DNA from 3 places in the Nocardia sp. NPDC050793 genome. Region 2 is predicted to be linked to each of the others. Evidence: riboswitches for the same ligand, from Rfam matches in the RefSeq annotation. Region 2 holds a riboswitch; each other region holds the start of a gene.
What was found. A riboswitch is a leader RNA that binds a small molecule or an ion and turns the genes downstream of it on or off. The one in region 2 is predicted to bind cobalamin.
Positions count from the first base shown of each region.

Region 1: another riboswitch for cobalamin. It lies ahead of cobN (cobaltochelatase subunit CobN); the one in region 2 lies ahead of metE (5-methyltetrahydropteroyltriglutamate--homocysteine S-methyltransferase).
Region 3: another riboswitch for cobalamin. It lies ahead of AB0H50_RS35185 (CbtB-domain containing protein); the one in region 2 lies ahead of metE (5-methyltetrahydropteroyltriglutamate--homocysteine S-methyltransferase).

Region 1 is NZ_JBFAHG010000008.1:19,249-29,730, forward strand. It holds gene AB0H50_RS25175 (precorrin-2 C(20)-methyltransferase) at 1-586, opposite strand, end outside; gene AB0H50_RS25180 (precorrin-8X methylmutase) at 583-1,218, opposite strand; gene AB0H50_RS25185 (Lrp/AsnC family transcriptional regulator) at 1,299-1,736, opposite strand; gene ddaH (dimethylargininase) at 1,873-2,718, shown strand; gene cobG (precorrin-3B synthase) at 2,741-3,922, opposite strand; gene AB0H50_RS25200 (hypothetical protein) at 3,992-4,135, shown strand; cobalamin riboswitch at 4,142-4,269, shown strand; gene cobN (cobaltochelatase subunit CobN) at 4,298-7,954, shown strand; gene AB0H50_RS25210 (hypothetical protein) at 8,276-8,785, shown strand; gene AB0H50_RS25215 (SgcJ/EcaC family oxidoreductase) at 9,341-9,790, opposite strand; partial or broken gene AB0H50_RS25220 (Dabb family protein) at 9,873-10,115, shown strand; gene AB0H50_RS25225 (helix-turn-helix transcriptional regulator) at 10,312-10,482, opposite strand, start outside.
Region 2 is NZ_JBFAHG010000001.1:793,859-804,340, forward strand. It holds gene AB0H50_RS03600 (GtrA family protein) at 29-541, shown strand; gene coaD (pantetheine-phosphate adenylyltransferase) at 607-1,092, opposite strand; gene rsmD (16S rRNA (guanine(966)-N(2))-methyltransferase RsmD) at 1,113-1,670, opposite strand; gene AB0H50_RS03615 (pyruvate carboxylase) at 1,667-5,071, opposite strand; cobalamin riboswitch at 5,319-5,528, shown strand; gene metE (5-methyltetrahydropteroyltriglutamate--homocysteine S-methyltransferase) at 5,681-7,948, shown strand; gene AB0H50_RS03625 (DUF1295 domain-containing protein) at 8,491-9,339, opposite strand; gene AB0H50_RS03630 (TetR/AcrR family transcriptional regulator) at 9,515-10,126, shown strand; gene AB0H50_RS03635 (limonene-1,2-epoxide hydrolase family protein) at 10,183-10,482, opposite strand, start outside.
Region 3 is NZ_JBFAHG010000021.1:7,594-18,075, forward strand. It holds gene radA (DNA repair protein RadA) at 1-870, shown strand, start outside; gene disA (DNA integrity scanning diadenylate cyclase DisA) at 894-2,015, shown strand; gene AB0H50_RS35160 (hypothetical protein) at 2,022-2,681, opposite strand; gene AB0H50_RS35165 (carbonic anhydrase) at 2,805-3,428, opposite strand; gene AB0H50_RS35170 (A/G-specific adenine glycosylase) at 3,528-4,454, shown strand; gene AB0H50_RS35175 (alpha/beta hydrolase) at 4,479-5,222, opposite strand; gene mhuD (mycobilin-forming heme oxygenase MhuD) at 5,294-5,611, shown strand; cobalamin riboswitch at 5,666-5,849, shown strand; gene AB0H50_RS35185 (CbtB-domain containing protein) at 5,915-6,109, shown strand; gene AB0H50_RS35190 (CbtA family protein) at 6,100-6,918, shown strand; gene AB0H50_RS35195 (hypothetical protein) at 6,954-7,424, shown strand; gene AB0H50_RS35200 (OsmC family peroxiredoxin) at 7,472-7,912, opposite strand; gene AB0H50_RS35205 (SRPBCC domain-containing protein) at 8,002-8,457, opposite strand; gene AB0H50_RS35210 (multidrug efflux SMR transporter) at 8,521-8,841, opposite strand; gene AB0H50_RS35215 (NAD(P)H-dependent oxidoreductase) at 8,843-9,490, opposite strand; gene AB0H50_RS35220 (helix-turn-helix domain-containing protein) at 9,592-10,197, shown strand; gene AB0H50_RS35225 (ABC transporter permease) at 10,217-10,482, opposite strand, start outside.

The DNA of each region.
Region 1 (10,482 bases), on a different contig from region 2:
AGAGCGCCTGCCGCACACCCGGATAGGTGCGTCCGAGCTTCATGATGGCGGCGGCGTCGGTGTCGCGCAGGCGGCGGGTGAGCTCCTCGGTCGGCATGGTGCCGGGGAGCACGGTCAGCACCTGTTCGCCCTCCACCAGCGGGGTGCCCAGCGCCGCCGATGCCGCGCTCACGGAGGTGATGCCGGGAATGATCTCGGCGTCGAAGCGGTCGGCCAGCCTGCGGTGCATGTGCATGTAGGAGCTGTAGAACAGCGGATCTCCGGCGGCGAGCAGGGCGACCGACCGGCCCGCCGAAAGGTGCGCGGCCAGCCGTTCGGCGGCCTGTTCGTAGAACTCGTCGATCGCGCCCTGGTATCCGCCGGGATGATCGGTGGTTTCCGTCGTGACCGGGTAGACGAGGTGTTCCTCGAGCTGGCCCTGGCGCATGTAGGGCGCGGCGATGCTGCGGGAGATGCTGCGGCCGTGCCGCGCGGAGTGGAAGGCGATCACGTCGGCGGCCGCGATGACGCGCGCCGCCTTCACCGTCACCAGCTCGGGGTCGCCCGGCCCGAGCCCGACGCCCCACAGTTTGCCCGCTGTACTCATTCCGCTTCGCTCGCAATCGCATTCAGTGCCGACGCGGTGATGGCGCTGCCGCCGCGCCTGCCGCGCACCGTCAGGTATTCGACGCCGCCGTAGGCGGCAAGCGCGTCCTTGGACTCGGCGGCGCCGACGAAGCCGACCGGAATGCCGAGGATCGCGGCCGGGCGCGGGGCGCCCGCGTCGAGCATGTCCAATAGGTGAAAGAGCGCGGTCGGTGCGTTGCCGATGGCGACCACCGCGCCGTCGAGCCGGTCGCGCCACAGCTCGAGCGCCGCGGCCGAGCGGGTATTGCCCAGTGCCGCGGCCAATTCCGGCACGCGGGGGTCGGCCAGGGTGCAGATCACCTCGTTGTCGGCGGGCAGCCGTTTGCGCGTCACGCCGGAGGCGACCATGGTGGCGTCGCAGAGGATCGGCGCGCCCGCGTGCAGCGCCGCCCGCGCGGCCGCGACGACACCGGGGGAGAAGGCGATGTCCTCGGTCAGATCCACCTGTCCGCAGCCGTGGATCATGCGGACGACCACCCGCGCCACGTCCGCCGGGAACGCGCTCAGGTCCGCTTCCGCGCGGATCGTCGCGAACGACTGCCGATAGATCTCGGCCCCGTCGGTGAGGTAGCTGGTGCGCACGTCGGACATGGGGACCACCTTATGGGGCGCCCGAACGGACCTCGCCGACAGCCCGCGCGCGGCGGAGCCGCTCCTCGGCCGGTCGCGGGTCAGGTGCGCGGTCGTTCGAGGATGCGGGACATGACGATCGCGCTGCGGGTGCGCCCGACGCGCGCGTTCTCCCTGATGCGTTCCACGGTCGACTCGATCTCGGCCATGTCGGTGGCCATCACATGCACCAGCGCGTCGGCCTCGCCCGCGATCGTCCAGACGCCCACCACCTGCGGGATCGGCTCCAGGCTTCGGCGCAGCTCGGCCGGGGTGATGTTGTCGCGGTAGTACACCTCCACGTAGGCCTCGGTGGTCCAGCCGAGCGCCGCCGGGTTCACCAGCGCCGTGAAGCCGGTGATCTGCCCGCTGGCGACCATGCGGTCCACCCGGCGCTTGACCGCGGGCGCGGAGAGACCGACCGCGGAGCCGATCTCCTGGAAGGACGCGCGGGCCGAGCGCAGCAGATGGCCGAGGATCCGGCGGTCGGTATCGTCCACGTCACATCACCTTCCGCTCGGCACAACGATTCGCCGTACACACGGCGATCTGCGCAATGATTCGGCATTCCTGACGCAATGGTAGGCCGTTTACCTTCGGATCAGCCGAATCCGCGCCTGACCTCGGGAGCCCACGATGACATCGGTAGCTACCCTCCAGACCACCGAGCCAGCCCCGGCACGCCGACCCGTGCCGCGCCGGTTCGTGATGTGTCGCCCCGACCATTTCGACGTCCGGTACTCGATCAACCCCTGGATGGACCCGGACGCCCCGGTGAACCGCGCACTGGCGCTCGCCCAATGGGACGCCTTGCGCGAGACCTTCGAGCGCCACGGTCACCGGGTCGACGTGGTTCCCGGTGAGCCAGGGCTTCCCGACATGGTGTTCGCCGCCAACAGTGGCCTCGCCGTCGGCGACCGGATCATGTCGGCGCGCTTCACCCATCCCGAACGCGCCGCCGAGGGCCCCGCCTTCCACCGCTGGTTCACCGGACGCGGCGGCGTCGAGGTCGTGGCGGCGGCGGAACTCAACGAGGGCGAGGGCGATTTCGCCTTGGTCGGCGGACGCTTCCTGGCGGGCACCGGTTTCCGCAGCTCCGCCGCGGCCCACCGCGAGGTCGAGTTGCACTTCGAAATCCCGGTGATCTCACTGGAATTGGTGGACCCGCGCTTCTACCACCTGGACACCGTCCTGATGGTCCTCGACGACGCCACCATCGCCTACTACCCGCCCGCCTTCGACGAAACCAGCCGCACCCTCCTCACCGGCCTGTTTCCCGATGCCATCGAGGCGACCGCCGCCGACGCCGCGGTCCTCGGCCTGAACGGCGTCTCGGACGGCTACCACGTCTTTCTCAGCCCGCAAGCCACCGACCTCGCCGCCGCCCTCCGCGCCCGCGGCTACCTCCCGGTCCCGGTGGACGTCTCGGAACTGTTGAAGGCGGGCGGCGGGATCAAGTGCTGCACCTTGGAGTTGCATTGACCTCGAGTGGTAGCCGCATGTCTCAGTCGAGGCGATAGCCGCCGGGGGTCGCCACCACGTCGGTGACGACGCCGCGCGGGCGGCCGCAGCGGCGGTCGCAGCCGGACCAGTGCTGGCGGCCCGCGACCGTGACGTCCCCGGCGGGGATGATCTGCTCGCGCGCGGTCTCGGCCGCCGCGCCTTCGGACAGGACGCGGCCGGATTCGACGGCGGCGGTGACGTCGGCGCGCACGTCCGTGAGCGACTTCGCGCAGCCGGGCTGTCCCGCGCAGGCGCTGACGTGCAGCCAGGGGGAGTCGGCGTCGAAGATCAACCCCATCGGGGCCAGCACGCGCACCACCTGCTCGGCGGCCCATTCGTCGAGGTCGGCGATGACCAGGCTGCGCCACGGTGTGACGATCACCGGACGTTCGACGGCCGCGACGAACTCGGCGACCCTGGCGTCGAGCGCACCGAGCCGCACGCCGGCGCCGAGCGCGACCATGCCGTCGTCCTGGTTCAGCCAGCCGATCGGAACATCCTGGGCGGCAACGATTTCCATGCGCTCGGTGCCGGGAGTCAGGCCGAGCGACTCGATGATGCGGGCCGGGCCGTCCGCGATCTCGTGCAGCCGCCACTGACCCGAGCTCACCTCGAGGAAACCCTCCGCGGCGGCCAGCGCTGTATCGACGGCCTCCGCTCCGGTGACGCGGACGCCGGTATCGGTCCCCGCCAGCAGCAGCGCGAACTCGTCGGGACCGACCGCGTGGACGCCGATGTCGCCGCCCAGCGTGCTGACGTCGCCGCGCCCGTCGTCGAGCGTGAACAGCACCCGCCCCGGCAGTTTCGCCAACCGGGGCGTCGCGCACAGCCGGGCATCGAGGTCGCCGATCAGCCCGCGCACGTCCGCGAGCCCGCCGACCCGCCCGGACAGCGGCGAGGCCACGATATTGCGCACCCGCTCGTGCGTCCGGCTCGGCAGCAATCCGGCCGCGGTCGCGCGCGCGGTCAGCTCCGCGGCGTCGCGCACTTGCCGCAGCTGGAGATTGCCACGGGAGGTGAGTTCGATCGCGCCGTCGCCGAGTTCGCTCGCCGCGGCGGCCAAGGCCAGCACCTGTTCCGGCGTGAGGTGTCCGCCGGGCACCCGGATGCGGGCGAGCGGTCCGTCGGCGGCCTGATGGAGCCGGAGCACACCGGGGCAGGAATCGGGGGCGGTTCGGGTCATAGCTCCCTCAGCCTACGTGCGCGATCAGGTCGTGAGACCGCGCGTCCGTGCGCTGCTTCACCGAGCGCGGTGACCCCGCGATCGATAGGGCCGCGGCAAGACCCGCACCTCGGCAGCTACGACCTCGGCGTCGAGCGCACGCCCGCGGGCTGGCGCGTCAACAAGTTCCACTACCTGCTGAAGGTCGTCGACGGCAACGCCGACCTGTCCTGAACCGGGGGTACGGCGGTCCGCACCGGGCCGGGTAGCATCGGCGTGCTCGGCGGGCGACGAGGAAACCGGTGCAATTCCGGTGCGGTCGCGCCACTGTGAACAGCCAGACCCTCTCCGGCGAGCACCACACCCGATGGGCGCGTCACCCGAGGAAGGTCACCCGTGATCCTGCTGCTGTCCACGTCCGACACCGATCTGCTCAGCGCGCGCGCCAGCGGCGCGGACTACCGGCTGGGCAATCCCGCCCGCCTGCTGGTCGACGACCTACCCGGGCTGCTGGACGGGGCGGATCTCGTGGTCGTCCGCATTCTCGGCGGCAAACGCGCCTGGGAGGACGGGCTCGCCGCGCTGCGCGACAGCGGCGTACCGATGGTCGCGCTCGGCGGCGAGATCGCGCCGGACGCCGAGCTGATGGAATGCTCGACGGTGCCCGGCGGCGTCGCGGCCGACGCGCACAACTATCTGGCCGCGGGCGGCCCGGAGAACCTGCGGCAGCTGCACAACTTCCTGTCCGATACGGTCTTGCTCACCGGCCACGGCTTCACGCCGCCGGTGCAGCTGCCGAGCTGGGGCGAGCTGGATCGCGAGGCCCGGTTCCCGGCGCCCGTCGCCGGTGTGCCGACCGTAGCGGTGATCTACTACCGCGCCCAGCATCTGGCGGGCAACACCGGCTATATCGACGCACTGTGCGCAGCGATCGAGGACGCGGGCGCGCGACCGCTGCCGCTGTACTGCGCCTCGCTGCGCACCGCCGAGCCCGAGCTGCTGGCCACATTGCGTCAGGCGGACGCGCTGGTCGTCACCGTGCTCGCCGCGGGCGGCACCAAACCGGCGACCGCGTCGGCGGGCGGCGACGACGAGGCGTGGGACGTCGGCGCGCTCGCCGACCTGGACGTGCCGATCCTGCAGGGCCTGTGCCTGACCAGCGGCCGCGCCCAGTGGGAGGACAACGACGACGGTCTCTCGCCGCTGGACGTCGCGACCCAGGTGGCGGTGCCGGAATTCGATGGCCGCATCATCACGGTGCCGTTCTCGTTCAAGGAGTTCGACGCCGACGGCCTGTCCACCTATGTCCCCGATCCGGAGCGGGCCGCGCGGGTCGCGGGCATCGCGACACGCTACGCGCGGCTGCGCCACATTCCGGCCGCCGAGAAGCGGCTGGCCGTCGTGCTCTCCGCCTATCCCACCAAGCACGCCCGCATCGGCAACGCCGTCGGCCTCGACACGCCCGCGAGCGCCATCCGGCTGCTCACCGAATTGCGTTCCGCCGGTTATGATCTCGGCGACCAGGGCGAGGTGCCCGGCCTCGAGGAGCGCGATGGCGACGCGCTCATCCACACGCTCATCGCGGCCGGCGGGCAGGACCCCGACTGGCTCACCGCCGAACAGTTGGAGGGCAACCCGATTCGCATCGGCGCCGCCGCCTACACCGCGTGGTTCGACACCCTGCCCGAGGACCTGCGCGAGGCCGTCGTCGAGGCATGGGGCCCGCCGCCGGGCGAGCTGTACGTCGACCGTTCGGCCGATCCGAAAGGCGAAATCGTCATCGCCGCACTGCGTTTCGGCAATGTGGTGCTGATGGTGCAGCCGCCGCGTGGGTTCGGCGAGAACCCGGTCGCGATCTACCACGATCCCGACCTGCCGCCAAGCCACCACTACCTTGCCGCCTACCGCTGGCTGGCGGCGCCCCAGGCGGCGGGCGGTTTCGGCGCGGACGCCATGGTGCATCTCGGTAAGCACGGCAACCTGGAGTGGCTGCCGGGCAAGACCCTCGGCATGTCGGCCTCGTGCGGCACCGACGCGGCGCTCGGCGATCTGCCGCTGATCTACCCATTCCTGGTCAACGACCCCGGTGAAGGCACCCAGGCCAAGCGTCGCGCGCACGCGACCCTGGTCGACCACCTCATCCCGCCCATGGCGCGCGCCGAAAGTTACGGCGACATCTCGCGATTGGAGCAACTGCTCGACGAGCACGCCAACATCTCCGCGCTCGACCCGGCCAAGCTGCCCGCCATCCGCCAGCAGATCTGGACGCTGATGCGCGCGGCCAAGATGGACCACGACCTCGGGCTCGCCGAACGCCCGGACGAGGAGTCCTTCGACGACATGCTGCTGCACGTCGACGGCTGGCTGTGCGAGATCAAGGACGTCCAGATCCGCGACGGACTGCACGTTCTCGGCCAGGCGCCCGCGGGCGACGGCGAGCTCGACCTGGTGCTGGCGATGTTGCGCGCCCGGCAGCTGTGGGGCGGCGAGGTGTCGGTGCCCGGTCTGCGAGAGGCGTTGGGGCTGAACGAATCCGGCGGTGAGGCCCGTGAGCGGGTCGACCTGATCGAGGGCAGGGCGCGCGAGCTGCTCGGCGCGTTGCAGGCCGCCGACTGGTCGGTCGACGCGATCGACGGACTGGTCGCGGAGTTCGCAGACACCCTGGCGCCTTCGGGTGCGGCGGCTGTCGGCGGCGCGGAGCCCGGTACGGCCGGCGCGGTGCGAGCCGTGCTGCGTTTCGCCGCCACCGAAGTGGTGCCGCGCTTGCGGCAGACGGGCGTCGAGATCGAGCGGGTGCTGCACGCCTTGAACGGCGGGTTCGTCCCTGCGGGACCGAGCGGCTCGCCGCTGCGCGGCCTGATCAACGTGCTGCCCACCGGCCGCAATTTCTACTCGGTCGATCCGAAGGCGGTGCCGTCGCGGCTGGCCTGGGAGACCGGTCAGGCCATGGCCGAGTCGCTGGTCGAACGCTATCGGGCCGATCACGGCGAATACCCGCGTTCGGTAGGGCTTTCGGTGTGGGGCACCTCGGCCATGCGCACCTCCGGCGACGACATCGCCGAGGTACTCGCGCTGCTCGGGGTACGCCCGGTGTGGGACGAGGCCAGCCGACGCGTCACCACACTCGAGGTGATCCCGCTGCCCGAACTCGGCAGGCCGCGCATCGATGTGACCGTGCGCATCAGCGGATTCTTCCGCGACGCCTTCCCGCACGTGCTCGCCCTGCTCGACGACGCCGTCCGGCTGGTGGCCGAACTGGACGAGCCCGCCGAATCGAATTACGTTCGCGCGCACGCCCAGTCGGATCTCGCCGAGCACGGCGACGCGCGCCGCGCCACCACCCGGATCTTCGGCTCCAAGCCCGGCACCTACGGCGCGGGCTTGCTTCAGCTCATCGATTCCAAGAGCTGGCGCACCGACGACGACCTCGCGCAGGTCTACACCGCCTGGGGCGGTTACGCCTACGGCCGCGATCTCGACGGCGCCCCCGCGGCGGACGACATGCGCTCTGCCTATCGCCGAATCACGGTGGCCGCCAAGAACACCGACACTCGCGAACACGACATCGCCGACTCCGACGACTACTTCCAATACCACGGCGGCATGGTCGCCACCGTGCGCGCGCTCACGGGTAAGAATCCGGAGGCCTACATCGGCGACAGCACCCGGCCCGACGCGGTGCGCACCAGGACGCTGTCCGAGGAGACCTCACGCGTGTTCCGTGCGCGCGTGGTCAACCCACGCTGGCTGGAGGCGATGCGCAGGCACGGTTACAAGGGCGCGTTCGAGATGGCGGCGACCGTCGACTACCTGTTCGGCTACGACGCCACCACCGACGTTGTCGCCGACTGGATGTACGAAAAGCTCACCGAGAGTTACGTTTTCGACGACGTGAACCGCAAGTTCATGGAGCAGTCCAACCCGTGGGCGCTGCACGGCATCACCGAACGGCTGCTGGAGGCAGCCGAGCGCGGCATGTGGGCCGCACCCGAGCCGGAGACGCTCGACCGGTTGCGCCAGGTGTACCTGGAGACCGAAGGCGAACTCGAGTAGCTCGGCCTCGCGCGGGCGGGCCCGGTTATGATCGGTTCCGCCCGCCGCCCATTCCGCGGTATGCCATCGCAAAACGACGCCTCGGTTTCTATTGTGCCGCATGTCGTTTCGTTCTTGTTATCGGGTACAACGGCGTGCAAATGCTATCGGCCCGAATTGGCAACCCCCCAATTTCATGGCCGATTCGCTGATCTTGCAACACAATTCGGTCTCGTCACTCTATCGACACCGAGAGTGCCTATGGCGCATCATTATCGATGTCCTGAAAGCCGATTCTCGGGGCACTCAATATTCGGATCGGCCGGATGATGGAGACTCATCATGATCAAAAAGTTGATAGCGGCCGCGGTGCTGACTGTTGCCGCGACCACCGGCATCGCCACCGCGACCGCAAACGGTTCGCCCGGCGGCGTGCTGGCGGGGGTGGACCAGGAGGTCGAGTACACCGCCTCGGTGGCGCCGGATCGCTCGGGCGCGACGCTCACCCTCGCGTCCGGGACCTTCGAGGTCGCGCCGGACGCGGTGCTGGTGCACGCGCCCGACGGCACGGTGATCGGCAGCCTGCCGACCACGCTGCACACCGTGGCGGGGCAGCAGGTGCACTTCGCGCCGGTAATCGACGTGAGCGCAACGGAATTGACGCTCACCCCGGTGAGCGGCCCGGTCCAGCCGGAACTGGCGTTCATCGGTGATGCGGGAACGACGATCGGCGGTATTGCGATCGGTTGTGTGATCGGCGCATTGATCGGCGCGATCTTCCTCATCCTGCCCGCCATTCCCGGCTGCATCATCGGCGCCGTGATCGGCGGGATCATCGGCGCGAACGCCTGAGCCGAGCAATCGCGGGGTGAACGACCCCGCGACCACCCGCGGCCCGTACCGGAAGAATTCCGGACGGGCCGCTCCCGCGCCCTCGCAATTTCCGTACACCCCGCATTCCATTTCTTCCGTAAATCGGTCCTCGCGGACCTTCACGCTTCGCAGGCGGTACAACCTGGGCGAGGCGTAGGAAGTCGCTGCGGGAACCGCCTCGCCGAGGGGCCAGTCGTGGCCGCCGGGCGGCCGTGTGTGCGACGGGTTCGCGGGGAGTGTGCGGCGGGGCGCCGATGGCGGCGGTGAGCGGCGGAAATACGTCGAAAATTGGGGTGTCCAGCTATTGACTAGACGGAAAAACCGAGGACTATAGGTTGTACACCGGAAACACCGAAGAAGAGTCGTACAAACGGCGGAGACGTCCAAAGAATGTAGTGACAAATCTTCAAGATCCGGCTAGGCCCCCGGCAAGCCAGTCGAAGACCGGAGAGACGTCAGCGACGACTGACGCTCACGGAATCGATGGAGACTACCGGGGACTGTTCTGTTCGGGGGTGGTTCTCCCCCGGCTCCTCAGCCGGCCTTCGGAACGAGCGTGTTGTGCCGCGCCGCGGTCCACCACCGGCCGTTCTCCTTCACCAGGACGTACAGCGTGACCATCGCCGGGTCCTCGTCGATCAACTCGCCCTCCGTCGTGATCGCCCGCGCCGCCTTGTGCGCGACGGCGACATCCGGACGCAGGAAGACGATGTCGGTCACCTCGTACCGCGCGTACTCGTCCTTCAGGAACCCCGCCAGCCCCTTGCGGCCCGCCTCCAGCAGCGCCTCCCGTCCGGTGATCACCATGCCCACCGCATTGCCCGCCGCCGCGTTGGCCGTGAAGCCGCTGACCATCAACTCCGCGTCCTTGTTGTTGAAGCCCTCCTCCACATCGGCCACCAACCGCTTGATCGCGGCGATGTCCTCGGTGTGATCCACGGTCGTGTCCTCGACCACCGGAGATTCGTATGTCGTTGCGTCCATGGCCATCAGCTTCGTACCTGAACAAAGGTTCAGGTCAAATCCATGGCCGCGGCCCCGCGGTACCCGACGCGTGGAGGTAGTCATGATCGTTCACCTGCTGCGTTTCGCGTTCCGCGATGGGGTGGCGGAGGGCCGGAAAGCGGAGGTTCTCGCCACGATGCGGCGCACGGCGGCGGTGGAATCGGTGTCGTTCTCGACGGTGGGACAGCATCTCGGAGATCCGACGACCGGGTATACGCACAGTTACTGCGTCGGCATCGCCGACCTGGCGGCGCTGGAGCGCTATATGCACGACCCGGTGCACCTCGCCGGCGATCCCGGCATCATCCCGCACCTGGCCAAGCTCGCGATCGGCCCGGACGTCTCCGACGACATGGACCCCGAGCTCGGCGCCAAGATCATGGCCATGCGCGAACGCAAGATCGCGATGTACCCGGACTGGGCCGAGTTGATGGAGTCGATCTCGGAAGTGCTGATCGCCGAGGAGATCTCACTGGCGTCCGGGGTGCGGCTCCAGCGGCTCAGGCGGATTCGGCCAGCCCGGCCGAGCGCCACGTGTCGGCGAGTTCCTGGAGCGGAATGCCGAGTGCTTGGCTCAGCGCGACGACGGTCCCGAACGCGGGCGACGGTAGCCGGCCCGTCTCGATCTTGCGCAGCGTCTCCGGTGAGATACCGGCGGCGGTGGCCACCTC
Region 2 (10,482 bases):
CCGAGGCTCGGGTTGGATCGGAAGAGCAATGACGGTTCTGGAAGTACCACGCTCGGCAGTGGTGCCCGTCGGCGTCTACACGCCGTGGGCCTTCCCGTACCCCACGGTGCGCCCGGAGTCGGTCGCCCGATTCGGGCAGTTTCTGCAGTACCTGCGCGGCGATCGCGCCTTCGCCCAGCTCATTCGTTTCGCGCTGGTCGGCGGTTCCAGCAACGTCGCCTACGTCCTGCTCTTCTTCACCATGCACGGCGTCGGCCCGATCATGGCCAACATCGCCGGTTCGGTGGTCAGCACGATCATCGCCAACGAGCTGCACCGCCAGCTCACCTTCCACGCCGCGGGCCGGGTCGGCTGGTTCACCGCGCAATGGGAGGGCGGCGGACTCGCCCTGGTCGGCCTCGCCATCACCACCGCGGCGCTGGCCGCGCTCGAGCTGTGGGCCCCCGGCCTCGGCGACGCCGCCCAGGCGGCGGCCGTCCTCGCCATCACCGCCGCGGTCGGCGGCATGCGCTTCCTCGCCCTGCGCGGCCTGGTGTTCTGACAACACCCTCGAACGAATCCGCCCCGGTTCCGAATTCGGAACCGGGGCGGTTGTCTGTCCGAGGCTCAGCCGCGCCGTTCGGCGAGGCGGTCGAGCAGTCGCTTGTGCACCGACGGCGGAAGCATGTCGCTGACGTCGCCGCCGTAGGTGGCCACCTCCTTGACCAGCGAGCTGGACAGGAAGCTCAAGGTCGGGTTGGTGGCGATGAAGAAGGTGTCGACCCCGGAGAGCTTCTTGTTCATCTGGGCCATCTGCAGTTCGTAGCCGAAATCGCCCGCGTCGCGCAGACCTTTGACAATGGCGGTGATGCCCTGTTCCCTGGCGAAGTCCACGGTCAGGCCCTGCCAGGAGGCGACCCGCAGGTTCGGCAGGTGCGCGGTCGCCTCGCGCAGCATCTCCATCCGCTCCTCGACGGTGAACATGCCCTGCTTCTTCGGGTTCACCATCACGGTCACCACGACCTCGTCGAATTGCGCCGCCGCGCGGGCGAATACGTCGAGATGCCCGTTGGTGACCGGATCGAACGATCCGGGACACAGTGCTCCAGCCATGAGCCGACGCTACCACCCGGTCACGGCCGGTAGTCGGCCAGTTCCAGGCGGGTTTCGCCGTAGCGGCGCGGCTTGGCGGCGACGAAGGCTGCGGGCCAATCGATTTCGGGCGAGCGGCTGGACCGTTCGACGACGATCAGCGCGTCGGGGTGCAACCAGGCGCCGTCGGCGAGCGCGACCAGGTCGGCGGTCACCGCCGCGGTGTCCACGTCGTAGGGCGGGTCGGACAGCACCAGATCGAACCGTCCCGCGCCGCCTTGGGCGAGCACCGCGGCGACCGGCCCGACACGCAGTTCCGCGCCGGGCAGGCCGAGGTCGGCGATGTTGCCGCGCACCACGGCCGCCGCCTTGCGATCCGATTCGACGAGCAGCGCGTAGGACGCGCCGCGGGAGAGCGCCTCCAGCCCGAGCGCGCCCGAGCCCGCGTACAGGTCGAGCACCCGCGCGCCGTCCAGATCCATCCTGGCGTCGAGCGCGCTGAACAGCGCCTCGCGCACCCGGTCGGAGGTGGGCCTGGTACCCGCGGGCGGCACCCGGAGGCGCCGCCCGCCCGCCGCGCCCGCGACGATCCGCGTCATTCCGCGGTCGACTCGCGCACGGCCAGTTCGACCAGCAGGTCACCGCCCTCGACCTGCTGCACCTTGCCGATCGCGATGCGACCGACGGTGCCCGCGCGCGGCGCGGTGATGGCGGCCTCCATCTTCATGGCCTCGATGGTGGCGATGGTGTCGCCGGTCTCGACGGTGTCGCCCTCGGCGACCGCCAGGGTGACGACGCCCGCGAACGGCGCGGCGATATGGCCGGGGTTGGTCTTGTCGGCCTTCTCCGCCACCGGGATCTCGCTGGCGATGGACCTGTCGCGCACCGCGACCGGCCGCAGCTGGCCGTTGAGAATGCACATCACCGTGCGCATTCCGCGCTCGTCGGGCTCGGAGATGGCCTCCAGCCCGATCAGCAGGGTGACGCCCTTCTCCAGCTGCACCCGGTGTTCCTCGCCGCGGCGCAGTCCGTAGAAGAACTGGTTGGCGCTGAGCCCCGAAGTGTCGCCGTACTTTTCGCGGTGGGTGAGGAATTCCGTGGTCGGGCCGGGGAACAGCAGGCGGTTGAGCGTGGCGCGCCGCTGCGCCGAATCAGCTTCCAGCCCGGCCTGATCCGCGGGCGAGAGCGGCGTCTCCGGCTTGGCCGCGCCACGTCCGGCGAGCGCCTTGCTGCGGAACGGCTCGGGCCAGCCGCCCGCCGGGGTGCCGAGTTCGCCGCGCAGGAAGCCGATCACCGAGTCGGGGATGTCGTAGCGGCCGGGATCGGCGGCGAAGTCCTCGATGTCGACGCCGGTGCCCACCAGTGCCAGCGCGAGGTCGCCGACGACCTTCGACGACGGCGTCACCTTCACCAGGCGACCGAGCAGGCGGTCGGCGGCGGCGTACTTGGCCTCGACCTCCTCGAATCGATCGCCGAGGCCGAGCGCGATGGCCTGCTGGCGCAGGTTCGACAGCTGACCGCCGGGGATCTCGTGGGTGTAGACGCGCCCGGTCGGGGCGGGCAGCCCGGACTCGAAGGGCGCGTACACCTTTCGCAGCGCCTCCCAGTACGGCTCCAGATCGCACACGTTCTGCAGATCCAGCCCGGTGTCGAACTCGCTGTTGGCCGCCGCGGCGACGATCGCCGACAGCGCGGGCTGACTGGTGGTGCCCGCCATGGCCGCGCTCGCGCCGTCCACCGCGTCGGCGCCCGCCTGCCAGGCGGCCAGGTAGGTGGCCAGCTGACCGCCGGGGGTGTCGTGGGTGTGCACGTGCACCGGCAGATCGAAGTTGCTGCGCAGCGCGGTGACCAGGGTCGCGGCCGCGGGCGCGCGCAGCAGGCCTGCCATGTCCTTGATCGCGAGCACGTGCGCGCCCGCGTCCACGATCTGCTCGGCCAGCTTGAGGTAGTAGTCGAGGGTGTAGAGGTTCTCGTTCGGGTTCGACAGATCGCCGGTGTAGCTCATCGCGACTTCGGCGATGGCGGTGCCGGTTTCGCGCACGGCGTCGATGGCGGGGCGCATCTGGTCGACGTTGTTGAGCGCGTCGAAGATGCGGAAGATATCGATACCGGTGGCCGTCGCCTCGGAGACGAACGACCGGGTCACCTGCTCCGGGTACGGGGTGTAGCCGACGGTGTTGCGCCCGCGCAGCAGCATCTGCAGGCAGATGTTCGGGATCGCCTCACGCAGCGCGGCCAGCCGCTCCCACGGGTCCTCGTAGAGGAAGCGCAGCGCCACGTCGTAGGTCGCGCCGCCCCAGCACTCGACCGAGAGCAGCTCCGGGGTCATCCGCGCGACGTGCCCGGCGACCTGCAGCAGACCGTTGGACCGCACGCGGGTGGCCAGCAGCGACTGGTGCGCGTCGCGGAAGGTGGTGTCGGTGATGCCGACCGCCTTCTGCTCGCGCAGCGCCTGCGCGAAACCCTCCGGACCGAGGCGAAGCAGCCGCTGCCGCGAGCCGTCCGGCGGCGGCACGCTCAGATCGATGGCGGGCAGCTTGTCGTGCGGGTAGACCGTGGTCGGCCGCTCACCGTGCGGCTTGTTGACGGTGATGTCGGCCAGGTACTCGAGGATCTTGGTGCCGCGGTCGGCGGACTGGCGCAGCGTCAGCAGCTGCGGGCGCTCGTCGATGAACGAGGTGGTGACCCGGCCCACCTTGAAGTCGGGGTCGTCGAGCACCGCGAGCAGGAACGGGATGTTGGTGGTGACGCCGCGGATGCGGAACTCCGCGAGCGCGCGCCGGGCCCTGGCCGCCGCGGCGGGCAGGTCACGGCCGCGGCAGGTCAGCTTGACCAGCATGGAATCGAAGTAGGCGCCGATCTCCGCGCCGAGGTTGGCGCCGCCGTCCAGGCGGATGCCCGCGCCGCCGGGGGTGCGGTAGGCGGTGATGCGCCCGGTGTCGGGGCGGAAGCCGTTGGCCGGGTCCTCGGTGGTGATGCGGCACTGCAGCGCCGCGCCGCGAATGGCCACGGAATCCTGGCTCAGGCCCAGGTCGGCGAGTGTCTCCCCGGCCGCGATACGCAGCTGCGACTGCACGAGGTCGACGTCGGTGATCTCCTCGGTGACCGTGTGCTCGACCTGGATGCGCGGGTTCATCTCGATGAAGACGTGGTTGCCGCGCTCGTCGAGCAGGAACTCCACGGTGCCCGCACAGCTGTAGCCGATCTGGCGGGCGAAGGCCACCGCGTCGGCGCAGATGCGTTCGCGCAGCGCCGGGTCGAGGTTGGGCGCGGGCGCCAGCTCGATCACCTTCTGGTGGCGGCGCTGCACCGAACAGTCGCGCTCGAACAGGTGCATGACGTTGCCGTGCTGGTCGGCCAGGATCTGTACCTCGATGTGGCGCGGGTTCACCACCGCCTGCTCGAGGAACACGGTCGGGTCGCCGAACGCGGACTCGGCCTCGCGCGACGCCGCCTCGATCGATTCGCGCAGCTGCTCGGGCGCCGCGACCCGGCGCATGCCGCGACCGCCGCCGCCCGCGACCGCCTTGACGAAGATCGGGTACTCGAGTTCGGCTGACGCGGCGAGCAGTTCGTCCACGTCCGCCGACGGCGCGCTGGACTTCAGCACCGGAAGCCCGGCCGCCCGTGCCGCCTCGATGGCGCGCGCCTTGTTGCCCGCCAGTTCCAGTACCTCGGCCGTGGGACCGATGAAGGTGATGCCCTCGCGCGCGCAGGCCGCCGCCAAATCGGGGTTCTCCGAGAGGAATCCGTACCCCGGGTAGATGGCGTCGGCGCCCGCGGTCTTGGCCGCGTCGATGATCGCCTCGATGGAGAGGTAAGCGCGGACCGGATGGCCCTGCTCCCCGATCTGATAGGACTCCGCGGCCTTCAAACGATGGACCGAATTGCGGTCCTCGTATGGGAAAACGGCGACCGTCCCGATGCCGAGTTCGTAGGCCGCGCGGAAGGCGCGGATGGCGATCTCGCCGCGATTGGCAACCAAGACTTTCGAGAACATTGAACCAAGGTACCCGGCCCCGGATACAGCGCCGACAGGGAAGTCCCCTTCGCAGCAATCTTCACAACGGGACCTAGCAGGCTTGCGAAGTTGCGTTCATCCTGGCGTCACATCTCACCGCCGCCACGCTCGGTCGGTGCGGGGAGCCGGGGGTGCGCACGGAATACCCCGGCGCCCGTTTATGCTGGACAACGCAGCTGGTTCTCCAGTGCGCCCGACGAGATGGAGCCCCGACGTCGCGCGCCCGGAGTCGAAACCCGTTCCCGGTCCTCCGGGCGGCGGGCGAGAGGGAACCCGGTGGGAATCCGGGACTGTCCCGCAGCGGTGAGCAGGAACGAACACCGTCATCACGCACTGGGCGCACGCCTGGGAAGCGACGGCAAGTAGGTCGGCGGGAGCACAGCTCCGCAGCCGGTGCCCGCGAGTCCGAAGACCTGCCAGCCGTGCCGGATACGCCGTATCCGGCGGCCACCGCCTCGTGGATTGAGCGCGCGGACCACCAGTGCTGACTTTCCGGGCTCCGTTTCCACACGGCTGCCCGCGACGTCGGCTGGTCGCCGCGTGCTCGCATGGCGATGGCTCACGACCTGAAAAGCACTGGAGCACACCGTGACTGTTTCTCAGCACACCCCTTTCACCGCGACGGTTCCCGGGCTACCGCGCGTGGGACCGCGCCGGGAGTTGAAGCGCGCCACCGAGTCGTACTGGGCCGGGCGCATCGACGCCGAGCAGCTGCACGCCGTCGCCCGCGACCTGCGGCGCACCCAGTTCGCCGAGCTGCAGGCGGCCGGACTCGACTCGATCCCGGTCGGCACCTTCTCCTACTACGACCAGGTGCTCGACACCGCCGTGCTGCTCGGCGCACTGCCGACCCGGGTCGCCGGGATCGCCGATCCGCTCGACCGGTACTTCGCGGCGGCCCGCGGCACCGACACCGTGGAGCCGCTGGAGATGACCAAGTGGTTCGACACCAACTACCACTACCTCGTTCCCGAGATCGGCGCGGAGACGACCTTCGCGTTGCATCCGGAGAAGCTGCTCGACGAACTGCGCGAGGCGCTCGAACTCGGCGTACCCGCGCGCCCGGTGGTGGTCGGGCCGATCACCTTCCTGAAGCTGGCAAAGAGCACCGGCGGAGCGGCGCTCGACCGGCTCGGCGAGCTGGTGCCGCTCTACCGCGACCTGCTGCGGCAGCTGGCCGCCGCGGGTGCGGCGTGGGTGCAGATCGACGAGCCGGTACTGGTCACCGATCTCACCGAGGCCGAGATCGAGCTGGTGCGGCGCACCTACACCGAGCTCGCCGAGGCGAGCGAGCGGCCCGCGATCCTGGTCGCCACTTACTTCGGCACGCCCGGCGAGGCGCTGCCGGCGCTGGCGGGCACCGCCGTCGAGGGCATCGCTCTGGACTTCACCTCGGCGCTGGACCTGTCCGCGGTGGCCTCGCTGCCGTCGCTGGCGGACAAGCTGCTGGTCGCAGGCGTGGTCGACGGACGCAACGTGTGGCGCACCGACCTGGATCGCGCGTTGTCCACCCTCGGCACGCTGCTCGGCAGCGCGTCGTCGGTGGCGGTGTCGAGCTCTTGCTCGCTGCTGCACGTGCCGTATTCGCTGGCGCCCGAGACCGGGCTGGACGAGCGGCTGCGCTCCTGGCTGGCCTTCGGCGCCGAAAAGGTGACCGAAGTGCGTCTGCTGGCAACGGCTTTGGCGCAGGGCACCCAGGCCATCGCGGACGAGCTCGCCGCCGCGCGCGCCGCCGCGGCGTCGCGCACCGCCGACCCGCGGCTCTCCGATGCGCAGGTGCGGGCCAGGCTCAACGCGCTCGGTCCGGATGCCACCCGGCGCGCGCCCGCCGACGAACGTCGCGCGCTGCAGGCGCACCGGCTCGATCTGCCCTCGCTGCCCACCACCACGATCGGCTCCTACCCGCAGACCTCGGAGATCCGACTGGCCAGGGCGGCGCTGCGCAAGGGCGAGATCGATGAGACCGAGTACGTGCGCCGGATGCGTTCCGAGATCGCGGACGTCGTCGCGCTGCAGGAGAAGCTGGGCTTGGACGTGCTCGTGCACGGCGAGCCGGAGCGCAACGACATGGTGCAGTACTTCGCCGAGCAGCTCGACGGTTTCGCCGCCACCGAGAACGGCTGGGTGCAGTCCTACGGCACCCGCTGCGTGCGGCCGCCGATCCTGTTCGGCGACGTCACTCGCCGCACACCGATGACGGTGGACTGGATCGCCTACGCCCAGTCGCTGACCGACAAGCCGGTCAAGGGCATGCTGACCGGGCCGGTCACCATTCTCGCCTGGTCGTTCGTGCGCGACGACCAGCCGCTGGCCGATTCGGCGCGCCAGGTGGCGCTGGCGATCCGGGACGAGACGGTCGATCTCCAGTCCGCGGGCATCCGCATCATCCAGGTCGACGAACCCGCACTACGCGAGCTGCTCCCGTTGCGCGCCGCCGACCAGCCCGCGTACCTGGACTGGTCGGTGGGCTCGTTCCGCCTGGCGACCTCCGGCGTCTCCGACGCCACCCAGATCCACACCCACCTGTGCTATTCGGAGTTCGGTGAGGTGATCGATGCGATCGCGGGGCTCGACGCCGACGTGACCTCCATCGAGGCGGCCCGCTCGCACATGGAGGTGCTCGACGACCTCAACGCCGCGGGCTTCGACCTGGGCGTGGGTCCTGGCGTCTACGACATCCACTCCCCACGGGTGCCGAGCGTCGAGGAGATCACCGCCTCGCTGCGCGCCGCGCTGAAAGCCGTTCCCGCCGAGCGGCTCTGGGTGAACCCGGACTGCGGTCTGAAGACCCGCGGACCGGTGGAGGTGGAGGCCTCGCTGCGCAACATGGTGGCCGCGGCCAAGGCGGTGCGCTAGCACGAAGGCCGGGCCGCGCTTCCCGCGCGGCCCGGCCGCTGTGCACCGAATCTCACCCGCCCCCCGGCGGACTCGACCTCCCCCGGCCCCCGGCTGCACCTCTCGGCCAGAAGCGATCTCACTCTCCCTCCGCCGGACGCCCTTGCTGCCGCCGCTTTCTCGGCGTGTAACTCTCGCAAGCCTCCCCCGCCTCCCGCACCGGACGCACCCGCGCCCTGGGACTCACCCCTTGCCGCCACGACGGCACACACCTCGACCTTTCCATGTCACCCCTCCTCACACATCGACGAAACCTTGCTCCCCACTTGCTTTGTTCGACGCGCGCCGCGTCCGTTCGGTTCCCCCCGCGGAGATCCTCGGTGCGGCAGGTGATCTCCACCGGTCAGCCAACAACGATTTTCGGCTGATCGTCAACGCCGGTCTTATGACGCCATCCATCGCCCGTCGGGCGGTCGTCGTACTACGCGTACTGGGATGAGCATGCCCTGCAGATCTGGGCGCCAAGTCGCGCCACTGCCGAGCCGAAAGTTGACGCCCTCAGCTCACAGTGTGTCGCTAACGGAAGCACTGTGGCGACGGAACCCGGGCATGAATCGGTTGGTCCGTGCCTGGTAGTCGCGGTAGCCCGGCCTCTTCTGCGCGCTGTAGTACTCGGCCGGGACAGCGCCGGTGTAGTACACGAGACACCAGTACATGATCGCCGACAGCGCGAACAGCCCGAGGCTGGCGCCGATCGCCGCGACGGGCGTGAATTCGTCGAATGCTCGGCGCAGCACCGGCAAGCACAGGACGATGATCGCGTTCCACTGCATCCACTGGAAGAAGTAGTTGGGGTGTCGGCTGTACTTCCAGAGTCCGACGTCGCAATGCCCCCGCGTATTCGTCCTCGACATCGACCGGACGAAACGGATTTTCTGAAAGTCGGCGACCGACTCCAGTACCCACGACACCGCCCACAAGATGATGCCTGCCGCTGCGACTGCGCTCATTCCGGCACCGTCGATCGCGATCACCAGCGCTGCCGGTACGGCCATGACGGTGATGTTCGAGAATGCCTGGACCAGGATCTCGGCTACGATGTCGAGCCGCTCGCTGCCCAGGGTGGCCTTTGCCCACCGCTTTCGCTGGAACCGATAGCGCGGCAGCTCACGGTCGAGTTCGCCGTGGCGCCAGAGGACCAGTGCAGCGATACCCATGCGTCCGCCCATAACCAGGAAGACGACGGCCACAGCTATGGCGAGCGGGGATCTGTCACTCATCGCGAGCGTCAGGACGCCGAGGGCAACGAGCCCCCATGGCCATGCGATGTCGACATAGGACATCCGGAGAGTGCGCCACCCCGGGATGCAGGCAGCGCCGACAAAGATGGCGAACTGGACGCCGACGTTCACCAGCAGGAAATCCCGCAGCGCTGACTCGGTGAGCATGGCGCCGAGGACGACCAGGGAAGCGAGGGACGGAAAGGCGCGGTTCGCTAGTCCTCGCGCATTGCTCGATGGGGACGGCATGCGCAAACGGTAAGATACAAGTTAGCAACTTGCAAGTGGGGTACTAGCCTTGTGGATTGTGACCAGAGTCAAGACGACACCACGGCGAAGCCAAGCCGAACGACGAGCAGAGACTCAGGATCGGCTGCTCGGGGCGACGGTATCGATGCTCGTCGAGCAGGGGTTCGTCGCGTTGAGCGCTGCAGCGGTGGCCGCTCGTGCCGGTGTCAGCCAGGGCGCGATGCAGCACTACTACCCGACGAAGGCCGCGTTGGTGAAGGCCGCTCTCGAGCGCATCGTCGAACGCTACGTGGCCGATGTGCAGGCCGAGGTCGGCCCGTTGCCGCCGGGCGCCGGGCGGTTCGAGGCACTGCTCGACTTGCTGTGGGAGGTCCACAACCTGCCGATAAGCCGTGCACTGCTCGAGCTGTACGCCGTCGGCCGCAACGATGCGGATCTCGCCGACGTTGCGGCCATGCTGGCGAACCTCGCGACTACCGCCGTCGGCGATCTGGCCGGCGAGCTCGTTCCCGAGGTTGCGGCGCGAGACGGCTTCCACGAATGGTTGCTGACCACCCTCGCCACGTTGCGCGGCACCGCACTCCTGGCGGTACCCGGGGCCGAACAGGCCCACCTCGACTGGCCCACACTCCGCGACCGGCTGACGGCCTCACTCCCGTCACCGCCGTAGTCGGATTCCGCGCGCATCGCATGGAAGAGCGCGCCGGACGCAAGGTCGGATCGACCTCAGCCCGGGAGGCCGAAGGCGCGGTTGATGGCGGCCATGTCGAAGTAGTCGCGCCAGGCGGTGATGGCGCCGTTGTGTACTTCGAAGACGCCCATGACGGGCAGTGGGGTGTCGCGGCCGTTGCCGCGCAAGGTGTCGGTGCGCTCGTTCATGACGACGTTGCCGGAGGTCACCTGGTGGTGGATGTCGAAATCGATGGCGTCGAAGGTGGTGAGGAAGCCGGCGATGAAATCGCGGATGGCGGTGCGGCCGACGATCGGCTCCATCGGAATGTTGTGGTAGACGGCGTCTTCGGCGAA
Region 3 (10,482 bases), on a different contig from region 2:
ATGCTCGCGCCGGACGTGGACGGTGTCATCGGCGGCGTCACCCAGGTGCGCGCGGTGACGGCGGCGCTCACCTCGCTGGCCAAGGCGAGCGGGATCGCCGTGCTGCTGGTGGGACACGTGACCAAGGACGGCAACGTGGCGGGACCGCGCACCCTGGAACACCTGGTGGACGTGGTGTTGCAGTTCGAGGGCGACAAGAACTCCACGCTGCGCATGGTGCGCGGCATCAAGAACCGCTTCGGCAGCGCCGACGAGGTCGGCTGTTTCGAGTTGCACGAGGACGGCATCGCGGGCGTCGACGACCCGTCGGGACTGTTCCTGCACCACCGCACCGATTCGGTGCCGGGCACCGCGGTCACCGTCGCGATGGACGGCAAACGGCCGCTGGTCGGCGAGGTGCAGGGCCTGACGGTGAAGACCGAGATCCCCGCGCCACGCCGCGCGGTCAGCGGACTCGACTACAACCGGGTCGCCATGGTGCTCGCGGTGCTGCAGAGTCGCGGCCGGGTCTTTCTCGGCAAGCACGACGTCTACGCGGCGACCGTCGGCGGGATGCGGCTGGTCGAGCCCGCCGCCGACCTGGCCATCGCGCTGGCCATCGCCAGCGCCGAATCCGACACCGCGCTGCCGCCCGGCTGGGTGATACTCGGCGAGGTCGGCCTGGCGGGCGAGGTACGCAAGGTGACCGGCTTGGCACGTAGGCTGGCCGAGGCGCAGCGCCTCGGGTTCACCACCGCGCTGGTGCCGCCAGGGCTGGAGCGAGTGAAGGGCGGGGGCATGAAGATTCACGAGGTGACCGACGTCGGCTCCGCACTGCGGATCAGCGGCCTGCGGGCGCGGCGGGCGCAACGGGCCGAGGCGGCCGAGTGATTCCGGGGCGGTGGGCGGCGTACCTGCTCGGCAAGCCGGCCCGCCTCGCGCCCCGTCCTCCGGTCCAGGTCGCCAGGAACCGGCTCGCCGAGGTCGTCACCAGGCTCGCGCCAGGCACGCCGCTGCGTGACGGACTGGAACGCATCCAGCGCGGCCGCACCGGCGGCCTGATCGTGCTCGGCTACGACGACGACGTCGAGCGCCTCTGCGACGGCGGCTTCGAGCTCGACGTCGAATTCGCGCCGACCCGATTGCGCGAGCTGTCGAAGATGGACGGCGCGGTGGTGCTCTCCACCGACGGCGCCCGAATCCTGCGCGCCAACGTGCATTTGGTGCCCGATCCGAACCTGCCGAGCGCGGAGTCCGGCACCCGGCATCGAGCCGCGGAGCGGACCGCCGCCCAGACCGGCCACCCAGTGATCGCGGTGAGCAAGTCGATGCGCACCGTGACGCTGTACGTCGACGACGTCCGCCACCTGGTCGAGCCATCGGCCACGATTCTGGGCAGGGCGAACCAGGCGCTCGGCACGTTGGAGCGCTACAAGACCCGGCTGGATCAGGTGTGCGGGCAGCTCTCCGAGAGCGAGATCGAGGATGTCGTCACGCTGCGCGACGCGTTGTCGGCGGCCCAGCGCCTGGAACTGGTGCGCCGCCTGGCCGAAGAGATCGAGCAGAGCGTGCTCGAACTCGGGGCCGACGGCCGCCAGCTGGCGCTGCAACTGGAGGATCTGGTCGGCGACAGCGCGTGGCTGCGCGAACTGCTCATCCGCGACTATCTGGCGAGCGAGCCTGCCGCTGCGGCGGTGGATCACGCGCTGGCGAGCCTGGACCTGCTCACCGACGCCGAACTGCTCGACCTCACCAATCTGGCTGCGCCGCTCGGCTATCCGAACACCATCGAGGCGCTGGACCTGCCGATGCGTCCGCGCGGCTACCGGGCGCTCACCCGGATTCCCCGGCTGCGCTTCACCCATATCGAATCGCTGGTCGACTCGTTCGGCTCGCTGCAGGGGTTGCTCGTGGCCACCGCGAGCGATCTGCAGTCCGTCGACGGGATCGGGGTGCCGAGGGCGCGGCAGATCCGCGAGGGGCTGACCCGGCTCGCCGACCCGGGTGTGGAGAATTCGTTCGACAGGGGCCGGTGAACCGGCTCAGGCGATATTGAACGGCTCGGCCGCGCTGCGCACCGAACCCAGTTGCGCGACAACCGAATACGGCCCCGGCGGGACCGGGACCCGCTCGCCGGCGCAATTCGGCTGCGAGGTGGAGCCGGACCAGGTGACCTGAAACGCGGCCTGTTCACCGCGATTCATGTTGCGCACGTCGGGCTGACCGTCCGGGTAGCAATCGGTACTCGACCACAGCCTGCGGCTGCCGTCGAGGGTGTACACCGAGATCTGCTGCAGCCCGGAGCCGACGTCGCGGGAACAGGTCACCGAGGAGATGTTGGTGATCACGATGCCGAACACCGGCTGCTCGCCCGCCTTGTAGGTGGGCTGCTCGACGGTCACCTTCACCGCGAGCGATTGATCGGGACACTGCGCCGCCGCCGCGGGAATCGCGCTCGGCACCGGGCTTGCCGAAGACTTCGGCGCGTCCGCGGCCGAGGACTTGGCCGGGTCGCCCGGCTTCTTCACCGACGAAGTCGAACTCGACGCGGCCTGCTTGGCGTCACCGGGCGAGCCGCCACCGCGGACGGCCATCACCACCAGCCAAATCACCAGCGCGAGCGCCACGACCAGGATCCCGATGGCGAAAACGCGACGTCGCCAGTAGATCTCCGGAGGCAGCGGTCCAGTCGGTTCCAGCACGATTCAAACTTACGGGCAGCATCGGGCGCGGTGTCTCAGGACCTCGGCGTGTCGGATGGGACGACGCCATGGTGCCGGGTGTATGGCACCCGGCACGCTGGGGAAACTCCGCACTGAACCGGTTCAGACGACCTCGCCGATGTTGCCGACGACACGCTGCAACCTGACTTGCCCTTCGGCCAGTTTGTAAGTGACGCAGGCGATGGCGAGCTCGCCGGTCGCGACCCGCTGGGAAACGATCATCGACCGTTGCATCAGCAGCCTGCTCGTCTCGACGACGTGCCTGGCCTCCATCTCGTCCACGCTGGACAGGCCCTCGCGGCGGCCGATCAGGATGGAGGGCGAGACCTTCTCGACGACGCTGCGGATGAATCCGCCGGGCACCTCGCCGCCGTCGAGCGCGTCGATGGTCGCTTTCACCGCGCCGCAGCTGTCGTGTCCGAGCACCACGATCAGCGGTACGTTCAGCACCTGCACGCCGTATTCGATGGAGCCGAGCACCGAGCTGTCCACCACGTGGCCCGCGGTGCGCACGACGAACATGTCGCCGAGCCCTTGGTCGAAGATCAACTCCGCCGCCACGCGCGAGTCGCCGCAACCGAACACGATGGCGGAAGGATGCTGACCGCCGACGAGCTTCGCCCGGTCGGCGGCCCCTTGACTAGGATGCAACAGCGTGCCGTTGACGAAACGCTCGTTGCCCTCGCGGAGGGACTTCCAGGCGCTGATCGGGTTGGAATCAGACATACCGACCATTGTGCACAACGCAATCGCTACCAGCGAGTCTGTTTCGTTACGGGTCGGCAAATATGGACTGGCCGCCGACTGGCGGAGACGGTGAGGGCAATGCGTAGCGGCACTGGTCGAGGCACCTCGGCCCGGCAACAAATCGGCGATCGCGGCATCGACCCCGACGCGCTGCTGGACTGGTACGGCGAGACCGCCCGCGACCTGCCGTGGCGACGTCCTGGCGTCACCGCGTGGCAGATCTTGATGAGCGAGATCATGCTGCAGCAGACGCCGGTCGTGCGGGTCGAGCCGATCTGGCTGGAGTGGGTGGCGCGCTGGCCGGTGCCGTCGGCGATGGCAGCGTCCTCCCAGGCCGAGGTGCTGCGCGCGTGGGGCAAGCTCGGCTATCCGCGGCGTGCGCTGCGGCTGCACGAGTGCGCGCGGGTGCTCGCCGCCGAACACGGCGACGAGGTCCCCGCCGACGTGGACGTGCTGCTCGGGTTGCCCGGCATCGGCGCGTACACGGCGCGGGCGGTCGCCTGCTTCGCCTACGGCCAGCGCGTCCCGGTGGTGGACACCAATGTGCGCAGGGTGGTCGCGCGCGCCGTGCACGGCCGCGCCGAGGCAGGCAACCCCGCCGCGCGCGACCTGGCCGAGACCGAGGCGCTGCTGCCCGCGAAGATCGACCGCGCCGCAAGGTTTTCCGCGGCGCTGATGGAACTCGGCGCGACGGTGTGCACCGCGCGCACGCCCGACTGTGCGCGATGCCCGCTGCCGGTCTGCGCGTGGGTGACCGCGGGCCGTCCGGTGTCGGAGATGGTGCGCCGCACCCAGAAGTACGAGGGCACCGACCGCCAGGCGCGCGGCCGCCTGCTCGACGTGCTGCGCGCCGCGAGCGGACCGGTGGAACGGGGGCGCCTCGACCTGGCCTGGACCCGTGATCCCGGCCAGCGCGACCGGGCGCTCGACTCGCTGCTGATCGACGGGTTGATCGAGCAGACGGCCGACGGGCTGTTCGCGCTCGCGGGCGAGGGAGATCGTTAGCGGCGCCGCCGGTCGCGGCGCAGCTCAGTCCAGAACCCGGCCGAGGAAGCGCTCCACCTCGGCGCGGTAGCGCTCCGGCTGGTCGTCGTGGACCAGATGCCCGGCGTCCGGGATCAGCACATACTCCGCGTTCGGGTTGGTCGCGGCCATCTCCCGCATCTGCCCGGCCGGTGTGATGGTGCGCTCACCCTCGATGAGCAGCACCGGAACGCGCACCGCCCGCCACTGCTCCCAGAAATGGCGGGTGCCCCACTCTTCGGAGATGTCGCGAAAAGTCGCGACCGAGCCGTGCAGGCGGTATCCGTCGGGGCCGTGCTCGAACGAGTTCAGGAAGTAGCGCCCGGCGACCGGACCGAAGTACTCGAGCACCGAATCGGCGTCCGGAAACGGCTGCGGCCAGGCTTCGATCATGGCGGCCCAGTCGGCGGCGGTACGCCCGGTGAAATCGGGGGCGATGTCCTCGACCACCAGCGCGCGCACCCGTTCCGGATACTGCGCGGCGAAGACCCAGCCGTGCAGCGCGCCCATCGAATGGCCGATGACCACCATCGGCTCGGTGACCCGCTCGGTGGCTTCGGCGAGATCGGCGACGAACGCCTCGGTGGTCAGCTCCTGCGGCGCGGGGCGGCCGTGGCCCGCCGCGTCGAAGGTGTAGACGTGCCCGTGGCGGCGCAGCCAATCGAGCTGTTCGCCCCAGGTGCGCGCGCTGCCCATCAACCCGTGCAGCAGCAGGATCGGCACGCCTGCTCCGCCTTCGTCGTACCACATCGGCTCGATTGTGCCCCCGGGCTCGTCCGGGCGCGCGACCGACCGCACGCGGGCGACGTATTGTCGAGGTCATGGCTGTTGTGAAGATCAACGCGATCGAGGTCCCCGAAGGCGCAGGACCCGAGCTGGAGAAGCGCTTCGCGCACCGCGCGCACGCGGTGGAGAACTCGCCCGGCTTCCTCGGCTTCCAGTTGCTGCGCCCGGTCGCGGGCGAGAACCGGTATTTCGTGGTGACCCAGTGGGATTCCGAGGAATCCTTCGCCGCATGGCGGGACGGTCCAGCGCGCGCCGCGCACGCGGGCAGCGGCGACAAGAAGCCGGTCGCCACCGGCGCTTCGCTGCTCGAATTCGAGGTCGTCCTGGACGTCGCGGCCAAGTCCGCGTCCTGAGCCGAGCGGGTAACGACTCGCCCACACCGTGGTCAACAGCTTTCGATCGTGTTGACGACGGGCGCACGATGGTGTCACAGTTCGAGGTGACCAAGCGAGGGTGATGCGGTAATTCCGGTGTGATTCCGGAGCGGTCGCGCCACTGTATTCCACGCATCGAGTCCGTTTCCGGCCGTGCAGGCCGGGGCGGGTCGCGGTGCCGGAAAGCCAGACACCGGCACCGTCGCACCACCATCTCACGGGACGCGAAAGCGTTTCGCCGGACGCGAAGTCCGGTTGGGACGTATCCCTAGGAGGACTCGAATGGCCATCGCGCATACACCGAGCCGGGCAACCGAATCCCTGGCAACCGTGCTCGTCACGGTAGGTGTCGTTCTTCTCGCACTGCTCACGCTGTACCTGGTCGGCTTCGATCAGGGCGCCATCTCGCGCAGCGGGATGTTCATGCACGAGCTGATGCATGACGGACGGCACTTGCTGGGTGTTCCGTGCCACTGAATCAACCCACCCTGCCGAGCCCCCTGGCCGGCTCACTCAAAACCCTGCTGCTGCGCGGCCTGCTCGCCGGTCTGATCGCCGGCCTGCTGGCCGCCACGGTGGGATATTTCGTCGGCGAACCCAAGGTCGACGCCGCCATCGCCATCGAGGAGGCGAACGCGGCCACCGAGGATTCGCACCACGCTCCTGACGAACCCGCCTCGGGCCACTCCCACGGTGACGGGGAGGAGCCGCTGGTCGGCCGGCCCGGACAGAAGTTCGGCCAGTTCCTCGCCCTCGGCCTCAGCGGTCTCGCCTTCGGCGCGATCTTCGCTTCGGTCGCGCATTTCGCGCGGCGTCACACCGGCCTGTCCGGTCCGAAACTGGCGATCGGGCTCGGTGTCGCGGGCTGGGCCGCGATCGTCGCGGTGCCGTTCTTCAAATACCCGGCGAACCCGCCCGCGGTCGGCGATCCGGAGACCATCAACGACCGCACCCTGCTGTGGGTGGCCTCGGTGCTGCTCGGCCTCGCGGCCGTCGGCGCCGCGGTGTATGCGTACAAGCTGCTGCGGGGACAGCTGGACACCGTCCGGCTGATCGCTGGTGCGGCCGCGTTCGTGCTGATCACCACGCTGGGCTACGTCCTGCTGCCCGGCGTCGACGAGGTGGCCGCCGACTTCCCGCCGAGCCTGCTGTGGCAGTTCCGGGTCGCGTCGCTGGCCGTCTCCGCCACGCTGTGGGCGGCGCTCGGTCTCGGTTTCGCGGCGCTCACCGAGTTCGCGCAGCGCACTGGCACCCCGGTACGGGGCGAGGTTGCTACCGCGGGCTGATCCGCGTCCAGAAGATCAGGGGCAGTGTCGGTTTCATGACCGGCACTGCCCTTTCTCGTTCCGCCCGCACTTCCGATGCACCGCGTTCGGTGATGCTGGCAGCCGCGGCTTTCGTCGTAGCACTGCTCGCCGGGGCAGGCGAGGCGTTGGCACGGGTGGCGATGACGCTCGAACGCTCCGACGCCGACCTCTCGGGCCTCGCCCTCGGGTTGGCCGTGCGCGGCGCGATCTACCTGTTCGTGTTCGCCGTCGTGGTGCGAATGACGCGCGGCGACCGGATGGCCCGGCTCGCACTCGCGCTCGGCCTCGGCGTTCTCGGTCTGGCCTCGCTGCTCGTGGAACCGCTGACGTCGCTCGCCGCCGACGGGCTCGACCTGTCCGTCACCCCGAGCTCGCTCGCGCTGGGAAGCCTGCGCACGATCCACGTGCTCGCCGTGCTCGTCGCGATTCCGGCCATGTACGCATCCGGCGCTCGCGAGTACTTCGCCCGCCGCGCGACCCCATGACTCCCCGCACTCCACGCCGGAAGCGAGAAGTGCGGAGAATCAAGCGGTCACGCCAGGGCGGCGTCCAGGCTGATGGTGTCGACGCCGGCCAGCGCCTTGGAGACCGGGCAGCCCGCCTTGGCGGCCTCAGCCGCGGCCAGGAAGCCGTCGGCGTCCAGGCCGGAGACCCGGCCGCGGACGGTCAGCTTGATCGCGTTGATGCGGAAGCCGCCCGCCGGGTCAGGGCCGAGGGTGACGTCGGCGGTCACGTCGAGGCTCTCCGGAGTGCCGCCCGCGTTGCCGATCTGCGCCGAGAGCGCCATGGCGTAGCAGGAGGAGTGCGCGGCCGCGATCAGCTCCTCGGGGCTGGTGGTGCCATCGGCCGACTCGGCGGAGCGCTTCGGGAACGACACGTCGTACTTGCCGACGCCCGAACTGGTCAGCTCGACCTGACCGGAGCCGTCCTGGAGGCCACCGGTCCATGCGGTGCGCGCGGTACGTGTTGGCATCATTGTCCTTTCACCAAGTGAGCCGAACTCGTGCAGCTAGAACCTACCCGCACACACCGATCGCGGGCACCGCTTCGGCGGGCGAGCCGTCAGACGATCGCGCCGAGCTTCCTGTCGAGCTGCTCGAGCACCTGCGGCCAGGCTTCGCGGTGCCGGTCTCTGGCCGCCTCGCTGGCAAACCCGGCGTGACGCAGGCGAAGCCGGATGCCGCGCGGCTGTTTGACGAACTGCACGCTCACCACGGTCTCGGCGCCCTCGGTGCCACCTTCGCCGGTGACCCAGGTCAGCTCGACGAGACGCTCCGGCTCCAGCCGCAGGAAGCGGCCGTAGTGCGGGTTGCGCCTGCCCTCGAATTCGGTCTCGAAGAAGAACGGCTCGTCCACCTCGGGCCTCATCCGCACCGAATCCGGGGCGGCGAACCAAATGTCGAACCCCTGCGTAAATGCGGCGTAGAGCAGGCCGGGCGATGACTTCATCACCCGCTCCACGGTGAGCTCGTGGGGCCGTGTGGACAGATCCGGGAGGCGAACTGACTGGTCGACCATCACCGGACCATACCCGTGCCGCACCGGCGCCCACAGCATTCGCCCCTCCGTAACCGACGGCGGTCACTCGGGATTGGTCACCCTGGCCAGCACGATGCCGCCGAGGATCAGCGCGAGCGCGAACACCCGGCCCGCGCTGAGCGGGTCACGGTGCACCACGATGCCCAGACCGATCGCGCCCACCGCGCCGATGCCGGTGAACACGGCGTAGGCGGTGCCGACGGGCAACGTCTGCATGGACCTGGACAGCAGATACACCGCGAGGCTGCCAAGCGCGAAGCACACCACAGTGGGCAGCGGCCGGGTGAAGTTCTCGGTCGGTTTGATGCTCTGCGACCAGACGATCTCGACCAGACCGGCGAGACCCAGTGTCAGCCAGTTCATTTCAGTACACCCCGCCGAGCGATCGCGCGGTCTCCAGCGCCTTCGCGTAGGAGTCGTCGTGTTCGGCGCGGCGGTCGGCCAGTGCCGGATCCTGGCGCGAGTTGGCCAGTTCGGCGTGCACGAAAACGGTGTCGGTCACGGCGAAATGGCCCGCGAAGAAGTCGCGCAGGAAGCGCTCCTGATAGTCGAAGGCCGCCTTGGGCGCACCGGGCGTATAGCTACCGCCGCGCGCGGAGGCGACCACGAATCGGCGGTGGCCCAGCGACATTCGCGGGAAGGTGATCTGGTCCAGCCAGGCCTTCAGCGCGGCGGGAATCGAGTAGTTGTACATCGGGGTGCCGATCAGGATCACGTCGGCGGCGAGCACCTCGTCCAAGAGAGGACGGAGCACCTCGAGCGCCGCGGCCTGCGCCTTGGTCGTCACCAGTGCGTCGAGCTCGGTCGGGTCGAAGGCGCCGCGCGCGAGCACCGCGTCACACAGCTCGGTCCACGCCTCGCCGATGAACGGAACGGGTCGCGTGGCGAGATCTCGGTACCGGTACTCGCCGTCCGGATGTGCGGCGCGCCAGGCAGCGGCGAACTCAGCGCTCAGCTCCCGGCTGATCGAGCGCCGCCGGGCGCTCGCGTCGAGATGCAACAAGGTGCTCATGATTCAACCCTTCGATCAAACGGACACATCGTCCAGTTACCACGCTAACAATCAACCGGACACATTGTCCACTTATTCTGGATTCGGCTAGAGTCGTTGCCATGGATGCCCGCTCCGACCTCCTCACCGGCGCCCCGCTCGACCACCCGCCGAGCGAACGCGCGGACGCGGCACGCAACCGCGCCAAGGTCCTCGCGGCCGCCGCGGAGCTCTTCGCCCGGCGCGATCCACGCACGGTGACCATGGACGACATCGCCAAAGCCGCGGGCGTCGGCCGTGGCACCCTGTACCGCCGCTACCCCGACACGAACTCGATCGCCGTCGCCCTGTTGGACGAGCACGAGCGCACCCTCCAAGAACGCCTGCTGCACGGCGACCCGCCCCTCGGGCCGGGCGCACCCCCCGCCGACCGCATGGCCGCCTTCTACGAGGCGATGGTCGAACTGCTCGACAACCACGCCCACCTGGCCCTCGGCGCGGAAACCGGCGGCGCGCGCTTCACCACCGGCGCGTACGGCTTCTGGTACGCCCATGTTCGCGCGCTGCTGCTGGCGGCGAACATCGCGGAACCGGACGCACTGATCGATCCGCTACTGGCTCCGCTTGCCGCCGAGGTCTACACCGCGCAACGCGAACGCGGGCTCACCCCGTCCGCCATCGCACAAGGCCTGACGCGCATCGCCCACGCACTTCTATCGAGGCCCTAGCGCACGCTCGTCCACTGGGTCAGGTCAGGTCGCGGCGGTGGATGAGGGTGAGGGTGGCTGCGGTGAAGAGGGCTGTGTAGAGGGCCAGCAGCGTCAGGGATTCGGTGTGGGACAAGGTGTCCAGGACACCGGGGGTGGCGGGACCGCCCACGGTGCGCATGGCGCCGGCGAGAGAGCCCGCGGCGGTTCCGGGGAGGCGGTCGGTCAGCGCGGCGATCGGGGCGAAGATCGCGGACGTCGCGCGCAGCAGGTTCTCCACGACCAGCACCCAGACCAGGCCGAGAC